Regions from separate parts of the Blautia faecis genome, predicted to be linked through region 3. Evidence: predicted binding sites of a transcription regulator. Region 3 holds the regulator's gene; each other region holds the start of a gene.
What was found. Region 3 encodes Rex, which represses fermentation and respiration genes when NADH is low (regulators of the CRP and FNR family bind a similar motif). Its sites were predicted from a motif close to ATTGTTAANTANTTAACAAT; they were not measured.
Positions count from the first base shown of each region.

Region 1: PGQ38_RS05260 (4Fe-4S dicluster domain-containing protein) is a predicted target of Rex. The motif match lies at 4,307-4,326, and genes of this name have one in related genera.
Region 2: pflB (formate C-acetyltransferase) is a predicted target of Rex. The motif match lies at 2,487-2,506, and genes of this name have one in related genera.

Region 1 covers NZ_JAQDKY010000007.1:19,670-26,017, reverse strand. The annotation lists gene PGQ38_RS05275 (hypothetical protein) at 1-223, shown strand, start outside; gene PGQ38_RS05270 (glycyl radical protein) at 572-3,097, shown strand; gene PGQ38_RS05265 (glycyl-radical enzyme activating protein) at 3,271-4,062, shown strand; gene PGQ38_RS05260 (4Fe-4S dicluster domain-containing protein) at 4,426-5,937, shown strand; gene pepT (peptidase T) at 5,995-6,348, shown strand, end outside.
Region 2 covers NZ_JAQDKY010000007.1:756-7,103, forward strand. The annotation lists gene pflA (pyruvate formate-lyase-activating protein) at 1-78, opposite strand, end outside; gene pflB (formate C-acetyltransferase) at 184-2,439, opposite strand; gene PGQ38_RS05175 (sodium-dependent transporter) at 2,932-4,323, shown strand; gene PGQ38_RS05180 (YoaK family protein) at 4,481-5,170, opposite strand; gene PGQ38_RS05185 (Fe-S-containing hydro-lyase) at 5,327-5,893, opposite strand; gene PGQ38_RS05190 (fumarate hydratase) at 5,896-6,348, opposite strand, start outside.
Region 3 covers NZ_JAQDKY010000005.1:102,447-108,794, reverse strand. The annotation lists gene PGQ38_RS04340 (NAD(P)H-hydrate dehydratase) at 46-1,602, opposite strand; gene PGQ38_RS04335 (redox-sensing transcriptional repressor Rex) at 1,682-2,335, opposite strand; gene PGQ38_RS04330 (ABC-F family ATP-binding cassette domain-containing protein) at 2,614-4,527, shown strand; gene PGQ38_RS04325 (NADP-dependent isocitrate dehydrogenase) at 4,679-5,884, opposite strand; gene PGQ38_RS04320 (2-isopropylmalate synthase) at 5,939-6,348, opposite strand, start outside.

The sequences.
Region 1 (6,348 bases), on a different contig from region 3:
TTCCAAATATAAAAATAAGAGTATCGCATTTAAATTTAATCTGAAAAAAGGTTGGAAACTCAGAGGGGGAATATCGTATGCAAGAAGTAACTGGGGTGTAGCAAAGATGTCACCAAATGGCAGCAAAATAAAAGTTGCAGGAGGATCTGGATTTCTTGCTGTTGCATTGGCTGAAAATATCAAGACGGGGCAGAGAGAAAGAATACACATATATTTCAAATAAATTGATAACTTTCAACGTATGGCACTGAACTGCTATATAATTTGTGTGGAGATATAATTTGAAAAGCGTTTTCCGAAATCAAAATATGAAAATCGGAAAACGCTTTTTGTTTAATCTGGCATCTTAATAAAAACAACGAAAAACCACAAAAACAAACCAAAAACACCAACTAAAACAACAAAACTAGTGTTGAATTATGTTGACATCGCATAGCGAATGACGTATAATGAGCATAGAAAACTATGTCATGGAACAACGGACATTTATGTTGCCGACAGAGAGAATATTGTGTTTTGGAGATACAGAATATTATTTCATATGCCGGGACATCCATGAGAAAGGAGAACCATGGAAAAATACAATTCAAGTGAGATTCCCAAATCTTCCAGAATTACCCGTCTGGTTGATCATCTCTATGCAAAAATGCCAGAGATCGAGTCTTACAGAGCCAAGCTGATCACAGAGTCCTATAAAGAGACCGAAGACCAGCCGATCATTACCAGAAGAGCGAAAGCTTTTGCCCACATTTTACATAATATTCCGATCATCATCCGTGATGAGGAACTGATCGTGGGAAGTAACTCCATTGCACCAAGAGGATGTCAGACATTCCCGGAATTCTCATTCCAGTGGCTGGAAGACGAGCTGGATACGGTTGCTACCAGAACTGCCGATCCGTTCTATATCTCAGAGCAGGCCAAGGCAGACCTTCGGGAAGCTCATAAATACTGGAAGGGCAAAACCACCAGTGAGCTGGCAACTGCTTACATGGCACCGGAAGCAATTCGCGCGATCGACCATAATATCTTCACCCCGGGTAACTATTTCTATAATGGTGTAGGACATGTTACCGTAAAATACTGGGAAGTTCTTGAAATCGGATACGAAGGCATTATGGCAAAAGCACAGGCTGAGCTGGATAAATGCAATGTGGGGGATGGAGATTACGCAGAGCGTTCCCGTTTCCTGGAAGCAGTTATCATGAGCTGCCAGGCAGTGATTGATTATGCAGACAGATATGCAAAGCTTGCCCTTGAAATGGCAGAGAAATGTACAGATCCACAGCGTAAAGCAGAGCTTCTTGTGATTGCATCCAATTGCAGCAAGGTTCCGGCGAAGGGAGCTACCAATTTCTGGGAGGCGTGTCAGTCCTTCTGGTTTGTGCAGCAGCTTCTCCAGATGGAGTCTAGCGGACATTCCATTTCCCCAGGACGTTTCGACCAGTATATGTATCCTTATTATAAGAAGGATATTGAGAGCGGCGCGATTACCAGAACAGCAGCCCAGGAGCTTCTTGATTGCATCTGGGTAAAATTAAATGACCTGAATAAAGTCCGTGATGCTGCTTCCGCAGAAGGCTTCGCAGGCTACAGTCTGTTCCAGAACCTGATCGTAGGAGGTCAGGATAAAGATGGCAATGATGTGACCAATGACCTTTCCTTTATGTGTATTGAGGCATCCATGCATGTACATCTTCCGGCTCCGTCCCTTTCCATCCGTGTATGGAATGGTTCTCCTCATGACCTTCTGATCAAGGCAGCAGAGCTTACCAGAACGGGTATCGGACTTCCGGCTTATTATAACGACGAGGTAATCATCCCAGCACTGCAGAACAGAGGACTTTCCCTTGCAGATGCCCGTGAGTATAATATCATCGGTTGCGTAGAGCCACAGAAAGCAGGTAAGACAGAGGGATGGCATGATGCAGCATTCTTTAATATGTGCCGTCCGCTGGAGCTTGTATTTGCCAATGGTATGGATCAGGGCGAGATGGTCGGAATTCCTACCGGCGATGTAACCCAGATGGCTACATTCGATGAATTCTATGATGCATACAAGAAACAGATGGAGTACTGCATTTCCCTTCTTGTAAATGCAGATAATGCCATTGACGTGGCTCATGCAAAGCGTTGTCCGCTTCCATTCCTTTCCAGTATGATCGATGACTGTATCAAACGTGGAAAGACCGTACAGGAAGGCGGTGCAGTTTATAACTTTACCGGTCCCCAGGGCTTTGGTATTGCAAACATGGCAGATTCCCTGTATGCAATTCGTCAGCTGGTCTATGAAGAGAAGAAGTTTACGATGGAGGAGCTGAAGGAAGCTCTTGCATGGAACTATGGCAAAGGCCTGGATGAGCAGTCTGTGAAAGAGATCACAACCGGCATCTTAAGAGAGATGACCGAGAGCGGTGCCAAGGTTGATGCGGATACTGCAGCAGCTGTCCTGAAATCTGTTATGAATGCCCAGATGGCACCTGAGAAGATGGCAAGATACCAGGAAATCCACGATATGATCGCAGAAGTTCCGAAATTCGGAAATGATATTCCGGAAGTGGACTACTTCGCAAGAGATGTGGCTTACACATATACAAGACCGCTTCAGAACTTTAAGAACCCACGTGGTGGACAGTACCAGGCAGGACTTTATCCGGTTTCTGCAAACGTACCCCTTGGCGGACAGACTGGTGCTACACCAGATGGAAGATATGCACACACTCCGGTTGCAGATGGTGTTTCCCCATCCGCAGGCAAGGATGTGAACGGACCTACTGCAGCAGCAAGCTCTGTTGCGAAACTGGATCACTTTATCGTATCCAATGGTACTTTGTTCAATCAGAAATTCCATCCGTCAGCATTGTCTGGACGTGAGGGTCTTGAGAAGTTCGTTGCATTGATCCGATCCTACTTCGATCAGAAGGGAATGCATATGCAGTTTAACGTTGTAAGCAGAGAGACACTGCTGGATGCACAGGCACATCCGGAGAACTATAAGCATCTGGTTGTACGTGTGGCTGGTTACAGTGCACTGTTTACCACACTTTCCAAATCTCTGCAGGATGACATTATCAGAAGAACTGAGCAGGGATTCTAAAACGAAAGTCAGCAGACTCTTATGCAGGAGAGTTATAATTGCCCCATAGCTCACTTCTTAGCGAGATGATAAGTGTGGATGTGAATGGAAACTTTCTGCGAAAAATATAAATGGAATTGCTGGTGGCTTCGTTAAGAGAAGTCTGCTGGCACTTCCGTATAATGGAGATATCTATGGAATATTTAGACACTACAGGGCGTATTTTCGACGTCCAGCGTTATTCCATCCATGACGGTCCTGGAATCCGTACCATTGTGTTTTTGAAAGGCTGTGTGCTCAGATGCCAGTGGTGCTGCAATCCGGAATCCCAGGAATATAAGATCCAGACAATGAAAACTCCAGACGGCGTGAAGACCATGGGACGAGACGTAACTGTCCGCGAGATGATCGAACTGGTAGAGAAGGATCGCCCATACTACTACCGTTCCGGCGGCGGAATGACACTTTCCGGCGGCGAATGTCTCTGTCAGCCGGAATTTGCCCGTGACCTTCTTCGCGCAGCGAAAGAGCGTGGAATTAATACAGCTATCGAGAGTATGGCTTGTGTTCCCTGGAAAAATATAGAGATGGTACTGCCTTATCTGGATACTTACCTGATGGATATCAAGCATACCAATCAGGAGAAGCATAAGCAGTTTACAGGCAAGCCCAATGGACTGGCTCTGGAGAACGCCAGAAAGGTAGCTCTTTCTGGCCAGACCAATCTGGTGATTCGTGTACCTGTCGTTCCAACGTTCAATGACAGTGTGGAGGAAATCAAGTCTATTGCTTCCTTTGCATCTACATTGCCAGGTGTGAAGAAGATTCACCTTCTTCCCTATCACCGTCTGGGACAGGATAAGTACGACTGGCTTGGAAGAGAATACAAGCTGCCGGAGATACTTCCTCCAGAACCGAAGCATATGGAACTTTTGAAAAAAGCAGTGCATTCCGTCTGTGATCTGGATTGCCAGATAGGTGGATGAAATAATATTTTATGTGAAAATTTTGAAGAAAGACATTGTGTGGAGAAATCTGTACAGTGTCTTTTTTTGCGCGCATTTCTTATTTAATGTGTTGGGAGGGTGAAAAGTTCTTCAGGAGGGACACATTTGAACAACTTTCAACACACTAAAAGAAAGCCTTTTTCATACATGCTCCAGGAAAAGAAATTGGAAAAAGATTTGCTTAAATTATAATTTTTTTGTATGATAGGTGGTATAATAAATACTTGATGAATTTATATCAACTATTTAAAAAAGCGGAGAAAGAAAACTTTATAAAGACAGTTAGATTGATTGCGGTAAAATCTGGCTGGTGCAAAATACTACAGCATAAGGAGAAAAAGAATGAGAGGACTATACTCATCAAAGACAAAAATCAGACACCAGATTTTTACTGAAATTGCCCGGCTTGCCTATGAGGGCGACATTGAGAAAGAGATGGATGATCTTCCGTACAAAATTCTTCCAGGAGAGATTGCAACATATCGTGACAGTATTTTTCTGGAGAGAGCTATCGTAGGAGAGAGACTGCGTGTGGCAATGGGACTGCCTCTTCGAAACATTTCCGAGCATGCGCCAATTTCCAAGGGCGTAGAAGCCAGCTTGATCGAAGAGAAATATTATGAGCCGCCCCTTATCAATATTATTAAATTCGCCTGCAACTCCTGTCCGGAGAAGCGTGTGATTGTCACAGAGGGCTGCCAGGGCTGTCTGGAACATCCTTGTCAGGAGGTCTGTCCCAAGCAGGCTATCCACATGGAAAACGGGCGGTCTGTGATCGATCAGGAGAAATGCATCAAATGTGGAAAGTGTCTGGAATCCTGTCCATATAATGCCATTATCAAGCAGGAGCGTCCGTGTGCCAAGGCCTGTGGAATGAATGCCATCCATTCAGACGAGTATGGCAGAGCAGAGATCGACTATGACAAGTGTGTTTCCTGTGGAATGTGCCTGGTAAGCTGTCCGTTCAGTGCCATTGTAGATAAGGGACAGATTTATCAGACCATTATGGCATTAAAAAGTGATACACCAGTTTATGCCATTGTAGCGCCGGCTGTGGCAGGTCAGTTTGAACCGGAATTGAAGAATACCCAGCTTCGGGGAGCTTTTAAGGCGCTTGGATTTACGGATATTAAGGAAGTGGCTGTGGGTGCAGATCTTTGCACCATTGAGGAGGCTAAGGACTTCATGAAGGAAGTGCCGGAGAAAATTCCGTTTATGGGAACCTCCTGTTGCCCGGCATGGTCTGTTATGGCAAAAAAGACGGTTCCACAGCTTGCCAACTGCATTTCCATGGCGCTTACTCCCATGGTACTGACTGCCAGACTTCTGAAGCAGGAAGAGCCAGACTGCAAGATCGTGTTTGTAGGACCATGTGCAGCCAAGAAGCTGGAGGCAAGCCGTAAGTCGGTTCGAAGCTATGTGGACTTCGTTCTCACCTTTGAAGAGGTGAAAGGCATGTTTGATGCCAAGGGCGTTGATTTCGCCAGCCTTCCGGAGGAAGAGCCTCTTACCCAGGCCAGTAGTGACGGTCGTGGCTTCGCTGTTAGCGGCGGTGTGGCAGCCGCAGTTGTGAAAGCTGTAAAGCGAATGGATCCGGATCGCGAGGTGAAGGTAGTCAGTGCTAACGGACTTCAGGAGTGTAAAAAGATGCTGATGGCAGCCAAAGCAGGGAAATACAACGGATATCTGCTGGAAGGCATGGCGTGTCCTGGCGGCTGCATAGCAGGTGCCGGAACGGTGCAGACTGTAAAGAAGGCGGGAGTGGCACTGGAGAAGATGAAGAAGGAAGCGTCTTTTGAAGAATGTATGGATACTTCATTTGGCGGGGAACTGGAGAAACTGGAAGAGCTGTAAAATTATTTAGCCGAGCTGCTTGAAAATAAAGAATACATGAGAAGGAGAAAAGCAAAAATGCGTGCATACGAACGTTTATTAAATTATGTGAAAGTATATACCACAAGCGAGGATGAGCAGGAGAACGTGCCATCCACCAGCCGTCAGTTTGACCTGGGAAACCAGCTGGCAGAGGAACTGAAAAAAATAGGGGTTCAGGACGTGCGCATTGATGACAAGTGCTATGTTTATGGCGTGATCCCGGCTACAGAAGGCTTGGAAGAGAAACCAGCCATCGGCTTTATCGCACATATGGACACAGCACCTGATTTCTCCGGAGAAAACGTAAATCCACAGATCATCCCGGAGTACGACGGCGGTGATGTAAAGTTGGGAGACAGTGAATATGCTCTTACCTTGAAAGATTTCCCA
Region 2 (6,348 bases), on a different contig from region 3:
AAGAAAAATCACATATCTCACTCCAGGTCCGTCCACAGACCCGAAGCTCTCCAGAGAATGAACATAGCCTTTTAACATTTCTAATTCCTTTGCATTCATATTTATAAAAAGGACATGCAACCTCTAACATATATTGTATTGCATGCCCTTTTGTTTCGCCGATACTATTTTAAAATATCAGACTTACATTCTGTCGTGGCAGGTTCTGGCAATAACATCCAGCTGCTGCTCTCTTGTCAGATCGATAAACTTAACTGCATAACCGGAAACACGGATAGTGAAGTTTGCATACTCCTCTTTTTCCGGATGCTCCATAGCATCGATCAGTTTCTCTTTGCCAAATACATTTACGTTCAGGTGATGTGCACCCTGGTTGAAATATCCGTCCAGTACATGTACCAGATTATCTGTACGCTCTTCATCACTATGTCCAAGAGCTTCCGGATTAATGGTCTGTGTATTGGAAATTCCATCCAGTGCATCCTCATAGTCAAGCTTTGCAACAGAGTTCAGTGAAGCAAGAAGTCCGTTCTGCTCTGCTCCGTAAGATGGGTTTGCTCCAGGTGCCAGAGGCTCTCCAGCCTTTCTTCCATCCGGAAGAGCTCCGGTAGCTTTACCATAAACAACGTTAGAAGTAATGGTAAGAATAGAAGTGGTTGGCTTGGAATCACGGTAGGTATGGATGTGTTTCAGTTTATCCATGAAGGTGGAAAGCAGATTTCTTGCAATCTCATCTGCTCTGTCATCATCATTACCATAGCGTGGGAAATCACCCTCAACCTGGAAATCAGTGGTAATTCCATCCTCATCACGGATAGCTTTTACCTTCGCATACTTAATAGCAGACAGAGAATCTACTACATGTGAAAATCCAGCAATACCTGTTGCAAAAGAACGCTCAACCTTGGTATCGATAAGCGCCATCTCAGCTGCCTCATAGTAATATTTATCATGCATATAGTGGATCATGTTCAGAGTTCCTACATACAGATGAGCCAGCCAGTCCATCATCTGGTCATATTTCTGCATAACCTCATCATAATCAAGATACTCGGAAGTGATCGGCTTGTACTCCGGTCCTACCTGAGTCTTTAACTTCTCATCCACACCACCGTTGATCGCATAAAGGAGGCATTTCGCAAGGTTTGCACGAGCTCCAAAGAACTGCATTTCCTTACCGGTCTCAGTTGCAGATACACAGCAGCAGATAGAATAATCATCGCCCCATACCGGACGCATAACATCATCGTTCTCATACTGGATAGAACTTGTTGTAACAGAAATATTAGCAGCATATTTCTTGAAGTTTTCCGGCAGCTTGGAAGAATAAAGAACAGTAAGGTTTGGCTCCGGAGCCGGTCCCATATCCTCAAGAGTATGAAGGAAACGATAGTCATTCTTGGTAACCATATGGCGTCCGTCAACACCAATACCTGCAACCTCAAGAGTTGCCCATACCGGGTCACCGGAGAACAGCTGGTTGTAGGACTCAATTCTTGCAAATTTAACCATACGGAATTTCATTACCATGTGGTCAACAAGCTCCTGTGCCTCTTTCTCAGTGATCACGCCATTCTTAAGGTCTCTTTCAATATAGATATCAAGGAATGTGGAGATACGTCCAACACTCATTGCAGCACCATTCTGGGTCTTAATTGCTGCAAGATATCCAAAGTACAGCCACTGGAATGCCTCATGAGCATTCTTTGCAGGCTCTGAAATATCATAACCATAGACCTTTGCCATCTCTTTCATTCCTTTAAGAGCGCGGATCTGATCTGCGATTTCCTCACGAAGCTGGAAATCATAACGTCTCATACCCTGACGGTCACTTGCTGCAAAGTCTTTCTCTTTGCCCTCGATCAGCGCATCAATACCGTACAGAGCCACACGTCTGTAATCGCCTACGATACGTCCGCGTCCATAAGTATCCGGAAGTCCGGTAAGGATATGGCTGTGACGTGCTCTTTTCATTTCTGGTGTGTAAATGTCAAAAACGCCCTGGTTATGTGTTTTGAACTCATATTTTGTAAACATATCATGGATCTGAGGATCTACCTTGTAGCCGTACATTTCGCATGCCTGCTCAGCCATTTTGATTCCGCCGTATGGCATAAATGCACGTTTCAGAGGCTTGTCTGTCTGAAGTCCTACAATCTTCTCAAGATCCTTCAGGTCTTCAGCAATATATCCTGGTCCGTATGCGGTCAGGCCTGTGACAACCTTTGTCTCCATGTCAAGCACACCATTGTTGGCACGCTCTGCTTTCTGCAGCTCCTGCAGCTTTCCCCACAGTTTGTCAGTTGCCTCGGTCGGGCCTTCCAGGAAAGAATCGTCTCCGTCATAAGGGGTATAATTGTGACGGATAAAATCACGAACGTTAATTTGTTCTTTCCAACGACTTCCTTCGAAGCCCTCCCACTGTGCAAAATCTTTCATTCTTGTACCTCTTTCTTTATTTTATAGTTCTCCGCGTATATTGAAGAATTGTTATTGGTTTAACGATTGTAGTATACGAGATTGTTTTTTTTCCGTCAATCGGTTTGGGGCATGCTTTTAATAAAGTACAATTTATCTGGTAAAAAATGGATTTCCCTATATATAAGTCCTATATTCTGTACTTTAATTCATTTTTCCATTTGTAAGTCCCATTTTCACTGTAGTAAATACAGAGAAATATTCTCGATATACTTTGTTAAATTTTATCAACTTAATTGAAGGGGGCTATCGCTTAACGAATAAATTTTCGTGAAGCTCTCGATGGTCTTATCTGCATCGCCATGTTCAATGCCATCACGGAGCGTGTTGCTGTGAACGAAGTGGACAATAACTTATACTCCTTTCTGCTTGCTAAAAATTTAAGTATTTGTTTTACTATTATCTTGTCATATGTTATCCTATTCTTACAACATTAAGGGGGAAACAAATGTAATGGAAAAGAAATCAAACCATTTTTCAGGACAGCTTGGTTTTGTCCTGGCTGCAGCCGGAAGTGCTGTAGGAGTGGGAAATTTGTGGAGATTCCCATACCTTGCCGCAAAGGACGGAGGCGGCTTATTTTTAATTATCTACCTGATTCTGGTACTAACCTTCGGATTTGCCCTTCTCACCTCTGATATTGCGATCGGACGGCGTACACAGAAGAGTGCCATCGGAGCCTATACCCAGATGCGTCCCAGATGGAAGTTCCTGGGAATCCTTACCTTCCTTGTACCAGTGCTTATTATGACCTATTACGCGGTCATCGGCGGATGGATTACCAAATATGCGGTGGTATACATAACCGGTCAGGCACAGGCAGCTGCCGCAGATGACTATTTTACAGCCTTTATCACCTCTTCCACTTCACCGGTGATCTTCGCACTGCTTTTCATGGGTGTTACTGCTTTCATTGTATACAATGGCGTGGAAAAGGGAATTGAAAAAGTATCCAAATGGATGATGCCGGTCCTGCTAGTTCTGGTCGTAGTGATTGCAGTGTATTCTCTTACGATTTCACATACGGATGCTTCCGGTCAGCTTCGCACCGGCTTACAGGGATTTCTTTACTACCTGACGCCTGACCTTGAAGGACTGACTGTGCAGCGTTTTCTGCAGATTCTGCTGGATGCCATGAGCCAGCTGTTCTTTTCACTCAGTGTATCCATGGGAATTATGATCACCTACGGCTCCTATGTAAAACCTGAAGTGAACCTGAACAAAGCGATCAATCAGATTGAAATTTTTGACACAGGTGTTGCCTTTCTTGCAGGTGCCATGATCATCCCGGCTGTATATGTGTTTTCCGGCACTGAGGGAATGGGTGCTGGACCAAGCCTGATGTTTATTTCCCTGCCAAAGGTATCTTCTGCAATGGGAAAAGCTGGTACCTTCGTAGGAATCCTGTTTTTCGTAACTGCTATTTTTGCAACCTTGTCTTCCTGTATTTCCGTACTGGAATCTATTACTGCAAACTGCATGGAAATTTTTCATACCAGCCGTAAAAAAACAGTTCTTGTTTTATCTGTGATCTACCTTGCAGCTTCCGCAGTTATCGCTTTGGGATACAGTATTTTCTATGTGGAAGTGAAGCTTCCGAACGGTTCTGTAGGACAGCTTCTTGATATTATGGATTACATCAGCAACAGTGTTATGATGCCGTTTATTGCACTGCTTTCCACGATTCTCATCGGCTGGGTCGTAACGCCGGATTATGTGATTAGCGAAATGGAAAGAAGCGGGGATAAGTTCCGTAGGAAAAAATTGTACCGCGTCATGATCCGCTTTGTTGCACCGGTTATGATGTTTATTCTGTTTTTACAGTCTACAGGGATTTTATCTTAAACTGCAGAGCATGTTTGAGGAAGACTTTCTGCAAGATGTGCCTCACAATTTGTGAAAGATTATATTGTAAAAAAACATCCAGCCTGCCATCGTTATATGGAGACTGGATGTTTTTTATAATTTGTAATTGTAAAGATACTGAAGCTTTATTAATTTCTCACTGCCAGCGGTGTTCTGCCTCTTCGATTTCCTCAATAAACATTAAAAGGAAGCTGATGAGAAGCAGGATGCTGGATACCCAGATGGCTCTTTCGCCGTAAGCCATTGAAAGTCTGCCGCCAATTCCTGCGCCAATGGCAAACAGGAAAATAATGGCGAAGTAGCATAAGGCCTGACGAAGCAGGCGTGGCTTTCTTTCACGCATGTAAGCGGAAAGAGCGGCAGTGCCGCTTCTCAGATTTCCGATACACATGGTGCTGGCATAGGCATTTCCTTCAACCTTTCGGAAGGTCTGCACCTGAAGGGCGCAGGAGAAGGATACCAGGGTGGTGGCAAGCACGTTCAGGTTCCCTGGGATGAAGCCAACCAGAAACAGCAGGATGATCTCTACCAGAAGGATTCCCTGGCGCCAGTGAAGGCGTCTGGCATAGCGGAATTTTTCCTGAATGCGTTCCGCTAACAGAACTCCAAGAAAGAATGCGGTCAGGGGAATGAGATAATGCAATCCTGCTTTCACTTCGCCGTTCATAAACCGCTCACTCATCAGTACCACGTTTCCGGTCTGGGCGTTGGAGAAAACGCCATCGCGGGTAAAATAGGTATAGGCATCCTGAAATCCTCCTGACACTGCAAGGAATGCACTGTTTATGAATGCTTCTGAGGTCTGTACCCTTTTATGATGGTCCATAATAAGCTCCTTCTTTCGTCTTTCGTATACATATCTTCAGATTATAGAATAAATAATGCTTTCTGTAAACATCTATTTTGATATGTGGAGTATATATATCTTATATGCCTGGAGCGTATTTGAAAAAGACTTTCTGCAGGATTTCCGTCACAATTATTAGTTTTCTTTATGCGCTTCCAGATACTCTTTTCTTCCCTCTTCATAAAGATTGTTGCCTTCGCTGTCAATAATGACTACAAGGGGCATATCTTCTACGTAAAGCTTACGGAGAGCTTCTGCGCCCAGATCCTCGTATGCGATAAGTTCCGCTTTTTTGATACATTTGGCAAGAAGGGCGCCGGCACCGCCGATGGCTCCGAAGTAAACACCGTGATATTTTCTCATGGCTTCTACTACTTCAGGCAGACGCGCTCCTTTGCCGATCATTCCGCGGGCTCCTACAGACATCATGGTTGGTGCGTAGGCATCCATACGGCCGCTGGTAGTTGGTCCGGCAGATCCGATGACCTGACCTGGTTTTGCAGGAGTTGGACCTACATAATAAATAGTTGCATCTGTTGGATCAAAAGGAATCTTTTCGCCTTTTGCAAGAGCCTCACACATACGCTTGTGACCTGCGTCACGGGATGTGTAGATGGTTCCGGTAAGGAGAACCTGATCTCCTGCGTGAAGGGTTTTTGCCAGTTCTTCCGTCAGAGGCAGTGTAATATGTCTTCTTTCCATGATCAGATCACCTCCGTTTTGTGGCGGGTAACGTGGCAGTTGATGTTGACTGCACATGGCATTCCCGCAATGTGAGTAGGCATTGTCTCAATGTTCAGGCCGATGGCTGTGGTTTTTCCGCCAAAGCCCTGTGGTCCGATTCCAAGCTTGTTTACTTTCTCCAGCATTTCATCTTCCAGCTCTGCATAGAATGGATCAGGATTGTGGGAATCCAGAGGACGCATCAGTGCCTTCTTTGCAAGAAGAGCACATTTGTCAAAGGTTCCGCCGATTCCAACCCCTACAACCATCGGAGGGCATGGATTCGGGCCTGCTGTCTCAACGACTTCCAGAATGAAATCTTTGATTCCCTGAAGTCCTGCAGATGGCTTGAACATACGGATCATACTCATATTCTCACTTCCGAAGCCTTTCGGGCCCACTGTGATCTTCACTTTATCGCCAGGAACGATTTC
Region 3 (6,348 bases):
AGAGCATGCCTCAAAAGGCGTTCTGCAAAATGTACGTCACAATTCTCATCCTTTACTCTGAACTTCTGCCAGTTTCAAAACTTCCGGCAGGGCTTCGATCATATCCTTCGCCGTCATGCCGTGAGATCCTTTTTTCTCTCTGGCAATATCACCGCAAAGACCGTGAATATACACCGCCATGGCAGCTTTATAGGAAAGCTCCTGTTCTTCCTCACAGCTTAAATACATGCAGAGAACAGATGCGATAATACCGGAAAGCACATCTCCGCTTCCTGCTGTGGCCATTCCCGAATTACCAGAAAGATTCAGATACAGCTTTTCATTCCGGTCAGTCACTACTGTACATGCGTCTTTCAGTACCAGAACACCGCCACTTTTCTCTGCATACTGATAAGCACGGGCTACAGGGTCTTCCTTTAGTTCTGATACATCCAAGCCGCAAAGACGGCTCATCTCGCCCATGTGGGGTGTGAGAATGGTCTGTTCCCCTATGAATTTCATCCACTGTGGATGCATTGCCAGAATATTCAGACCATCTGCATCCAGTATAACAGGCTTTCCTGCTTTTGCTCCGTTTTCCAGGAACCAAAGCATTCTTTCCTTTCCTGAGCCTTCAGTTCCAAGTCCTGGACCGATCACCAGCACATCACACCAGTTTAAATTTTTCTTATTGGCTTCCTCATCAAATTCGCTGGTCAGCATTGCCTCAGGCAAAAGGCTCTGTAAAGGAATCCGGTTCTCTTCCACAGTCTGGATTTTCACCATCCCGGCACCTCCATGAAGTGCTGCACTGGCACTCAGACAGGCTGCTCCGCACATTCCCTTCGAACCCGCCACAAGAAGAACCTTGCCAAATGTTCCTTTATTTCCCCATGGTTTTCTTGCCGGAAGAGTTTTCATATCAGATTTTTCTATATGCCAGGCAGCCTTGCTTGCAAGCTCACTGCCATCACGGTCCCGGTCATAAATTCCAATATCCGCCACCACAGTTCTGCCAGCATAAGCTCTTCCCGGATATAGACAAAGCCCACGTTTTTTATACGCAAATGTTACGGTAAGATCTGCCTCAAAAGCAGTTCCAAGAACAGCTCCCGTATCTCCATGAATGCCAGACGGAATATCCACCGCTGCTTTATATGCAGGAGCTTCATTCATATGGTCAATTATCTCTTTGTAATTCCCGGTAATCTCCCTGGAGAGTCCAACGCCGAAAATTCCGTCTACTATAACAGTATATTCATCCCATACAGGGTTATTCATTAACGGTACCTGGTAGCTCATGGCAATGTCCCACTGGTGTCGGGTTTCTTCTGTCATTTTATCCGGATTTCCTGCAAGATAAATCTCAGAACGGATCCCTGCCAGATGCAGAAGTCTTGCAATGGCAATGCCGTCACCTCCGTTATTGCCAGATCCGCAGACGGTCAGAATCCGTTCTTTTTTCAAATTTCCAGAACCGTTTTTCTTTTCCAGATATTTCCGGATCTCTTCTGCTGTGGCAAGTGCTGCCCTCTCCATGAGAACCAGAGAGGGAACATGCATATTATGAATGGTGCCATGGTCAAGCAGCTTCATCTGACTGCAGGTTACAACTTTTTTCATAAGACCACTCCTAATGCAAAACTGCCGCCCGGTCTCCTGTAAATCCTTCAGCGAGACAAGCAGCAGTCCTCTTTGACTTTTATTCTTTGTTTTCTTTATGTTCGTTACGATACTGGCTTAAGTTGTAAGACAGAGCCATCAGGCTCTCGGACAGATGAACATTCTCCACGATCACATCCTCCGGGGCGTCAAGATCTGTATGGGCAAAATTCCAGATTGCCTTGATTCCATTGTCAATAAGAACCTTCGCCATCTCCTTGGCCTTATTCTTCGGCAGGGTTAAAATAGCAATCTCCACCTGATTCTCCCTGATAAATTCCGGGAGACTGTTGATCATCCGAATCTCAATCCCGCGAACAGAAATCCCCTCCAGAACCGGGTTTATATCAAAAATTCCAACCAGACGGAAGCCACGTTTTTCGAAGTCTCCATAATTGGCAAGTGCCTGTCCCAGATTACCTGCGCCCAGGATGATCATGGGATGAATGGTGTCCAAACCCAGTATTTTACCAATTTCTGTATAAAGATATTCTACATTATATCCATATCCCTGCTGTCCAAAACCGCCAAAATTATTTAAGTCCTGTCGGATCTGTGAAGCAGTCACATGCATTTTTTTACTCAGGTCGTTGGAAGATATACGTTCCACCTTCTCTTCCATCAGCTCCCCCAGATAGCGATAATATCTTGGCAATCTCTTAATTACCGCCTTTGAGATCTCTTTTGCATCCAAAATGTTCCCCTCCTTGTTTCCGCTGCCTGTATTTTTCCGCTAAAAACGCATCGCGGAACATTACCTGTAAACGGCAGCCCGCGTAACACTATGTCAATTATACCGAAATGTTATTTTCTTGTCAATTAAAGTTGTGCAGAATTACAAATTTTTGCAAATTTTTTTGTGATTTGACAATTATTCTTTCAAAAAATAAATTTTTCAAGTATAATATACTATTGAACATTCTAATAATGCTGTTTCTGTGTATACAGAACCGCCTTTTTAAGGAGGAACTTATGATTTTATCATGTCAGAGCATCTGCAAATCTTTTGGGGAAAAGGTGATCCTGCAGGATGCTTCTTTTCACATAGAAGAACGGGAAAAGGCCGCTCTCATCGGCAATAACGGTGCGGGGAAAACAACTCTTCTTCGTATTATCATGGAGGAGATTTCCGCGGATTCCGGTCAGGTGGTCATTGCCAAGGATAAGAAGATCGGTTATCTGGCCCAGTACCAGGATATCCACGGTCATCACACCATTTACGAAGAACTGATGACCACCAAGCAGTACATTTTGGATATGGAGGACAAGATCCGTTCTCTGGAGCAGGAAATGAAATACGTAGCAGGAGACAAACTTGAGAGCCTGATGAACAGCTACACCCGCCTGACTCACCAGTTTGAGTTGGAAAACGGCTACGCTTATAAAAGTGAAATCGTAGGCGTTTTAAAAGGTCTTGGATTTGAAGAAGAAGACTACGGCAAACAGATTGAGAACCTTTCCGGAGGTCAGAAAACCCGGGTTGCACTTGGCAAGCTTCTGATTTCCAAACCGGATATTCTCCTTCTGGACGAGCCTACCAACCATCTGGATATGGAGAGCATTGCATGGCTTGAGACCTATCTTCTCAACTACCCGGGTGCTGTATTTATCGTTTCCCATGACCGTTATTTTCTGGACAAGGTAGTTACCAAGATCGTGGAGATCGAGGCTGCCCAGATGAGAATGTACGAAGGCAACTATTCCGCTTATGCCCTGAAAAAAGCGCAGCTACGTGACGCCCAGTACAAGGCTTACCTGAACCAGCAAAGAGAAATCAAACATCAGGAGGCTGTTATCACCAAGCTCCGCTCCTTTAACCGTGAGAAATCCATTAAGCGTGCTGAGAGCCGTGTAAAAATGCTGGACAAGATCCAGCGCATTGAGAAACCAATTGAAATTGATAACCAGATGCGTATTTCCCTGGAACCACGTTTTATCAGTGGAAATGATGTACTTACTGTAGAAGGACTTTCCAAGGCTTTCCCAGGACAGACTTTGTTTACAGATATTAATTTTGAAATCAAACGTGGGGAGCGTGTTGCCCTGATTGGCAACAATGGTACTGGTAAGACCACAATTTTGAAGATTCTCAATGGAATTGTGGATGCTGATGCAGGACGCTTTGCCTTGGGTTCCAAGGTTCAGATCGGATACTATGATCAGGAACACCATGTTCTGCATATGGAGAAAACTATTTTCCAGGAAATATCAGACACATATCCGACTCTCACTGAGACTGAAATCCGCAATATGCTGGCTGCTTTTCTTTTTACAGGAGATGATGTGTTTAAGCTGATCTCCTCTCTCTCTGGTGGTGAACGTGGCCGTGTTTCCCTGGCGAAGCTGATGCTCTCAGAAGCCAACTTCCTGATACTGGATGAGCCTACCAACCATCTGGATATTGCATCCAAGGAGATTCTGGAGGAAGCACTGAACAGCTACACAGGAACTGTCCTCTACGTTTCCCATGACCGTTATTTTATTAACCAGACTGCTACCCGCATTATGGATCTGACCAACCAGGCCATTGTCAATTATATCGGTGATTATGATTACTACCTGGAAAAGAAGGAGGAGATGACCCGGATTTATGCTCCTGTTCAGGAGACCGCCGCTCAGGAAGTTAAGGAAAACGTCTCTGAAACCAAACTCACCTGGCAGCAGCAGAAAGAGGAACAGGCTCTGAAGAGAAAACGGGAAAATGAGCTGAAGAAAGTGGAAGCACGGATTGAAGAACTGGAAACAAGGGATAAAGAAATTGATGAAACCATGGTTCTGCCAGATATCTGTACGAATGTGGCAGAATGCACGAAGCTCAGCCGGGAAAAAGCCGCTATAGCAGAAGAACTGGAAGGGCTTTATGAGAAATGGGAGGAGCTGGCATAAATTACCAGTAACCTGCTCTTTTGAGCCTTACATTTCATATTTATTTCAAAAACAGGAACGAATTTCGAATATAAATATCCGAAACCGTTCCTGTTTTTATAACAATATTAACATTTTTACTTTAAACAACTTATTAAAGCTGTCTGTTTTATTACATGGCCTCAAGCTTCTCTCTGATTGCAAGAATAAACTCGCGGCTGTTAAGGACTTTTACATCTTTTAAAGAAGTAATCAGTGCCAGGTCTTTGGTCATCTGTCCACCTTCGATAGTGGAAAGGGTTGCTTTCTCCAGTTTATCTGCGAACTCTATAAGCTCCTGATTCTGATCCAGCTCACCCCTTTTTCGCAGAGCACCGGTCCAGGCGAAGATTGTTGCTACAGAGTTGGTGGAGGTCTCCTCTCCTTTCAGATGACGATAGTAATGTCTCTGTACAGTTCCGTGAGCTGCCTCATACTCATAATATCCATCTGGAGAAACCAGTACAGAAGTCATCATTGCCAGAGAACCAAATGCAGAGGAAATCATGTCACTCATAACATCTCCGTCATAGTTCTTACAGCCCCAGATAAATCCGCCTTCTGCTTTCATTACGCGGGCTACTACATCATCGATCAGACTATAGAAGAAAGTAATGCCTGCGGCCTCAAATTTTTCCTTAAACTCAGCTTCATAAATATTATGGAAAATTTCTTTAAATTTGCCATCGTATGTTTTGGAAATGGTATCTTTGCCGCCAAACCACAGATCCTGTTTCGTATCTAAGGCATAATTAAAGCAGCATCTTGCAAAGCTGGTAATGGATTTGTCCAGGTTATGAACACCCTGGATCACGCCTGGAGTATCAAAGTGATGGATCAGCTCCGTTCTCTCCTCGCCGTCTTCTCCTTTGAATACCAGCATAGCATCTCCTGGTTTGTCAATGTACATCTCGGCATTCTTATATACATCGCCGTAAGCATGACGGGCAATGGTGATAGGTTTCTTCCAGTTCTTCACACATGGCTCGATTCCCTTTACCACAATGGGAGCACGAAAAACAGTTCCATCCAGGATTGCACGAATAGTTCCGTTAGGGCTTTTGTACATTTTTTTCAGATTATACTCAGACATTCTGGCTTTATTCGGGGTAATGGTGGCACATTTAACAGCAACTCCGTATTTCTTGGTGGCTTCCGCTGCATCTATGGTTACCTGGTCATCAGTCTCATTTCTGTATTCCAGTCCAAGATCATAGTATTCTGTCTTCAGATCAATAAAAGGAAGAAGAAGCTCATCCTTGATCAACTGCCACAGAATTCTGGTCATCTCGTCCCCATCCATCTCAACAAGAGGGGTCTGCATTTGAATTTTACCCATTATTACCTCCTAGTATATGTTTTGTGGTAACTGTGAACTATGTCCGCAGCAACCCTATTTTAACGTAATTCCAAGTCTCTGGCAAGTCTCTGCTACAATTGCTTCAAGTTCTGTATCACAAAGCACAGTAACACGGCCATCCTCATACTGCTGGTCAACCCAGGACTTGATCATCTTTACAAGCTCGCTGTTCTTATCAACCTTCTGGTCGCCCTTCAGGCGATAATGGCTGTCGATCCAGTGTGCGATTCCGGCAGCTCCGGAAGTATTGGAAACGGCAACCTCAACCGGGCGGTTCAGGAATTTCTCGGTATCAAATACATTATAGATTTCCTCATTTTTCAGAAGTCCGTCGGCGTGGATACCAGCTCTTGTTACATTGAAGTTCTTTCCAACGAAGGGAGTTCTTTCCGGTATGTGGTAGCCAATCTCTTTCTCATAGTACTCAGCAAGCTCTGTGATAA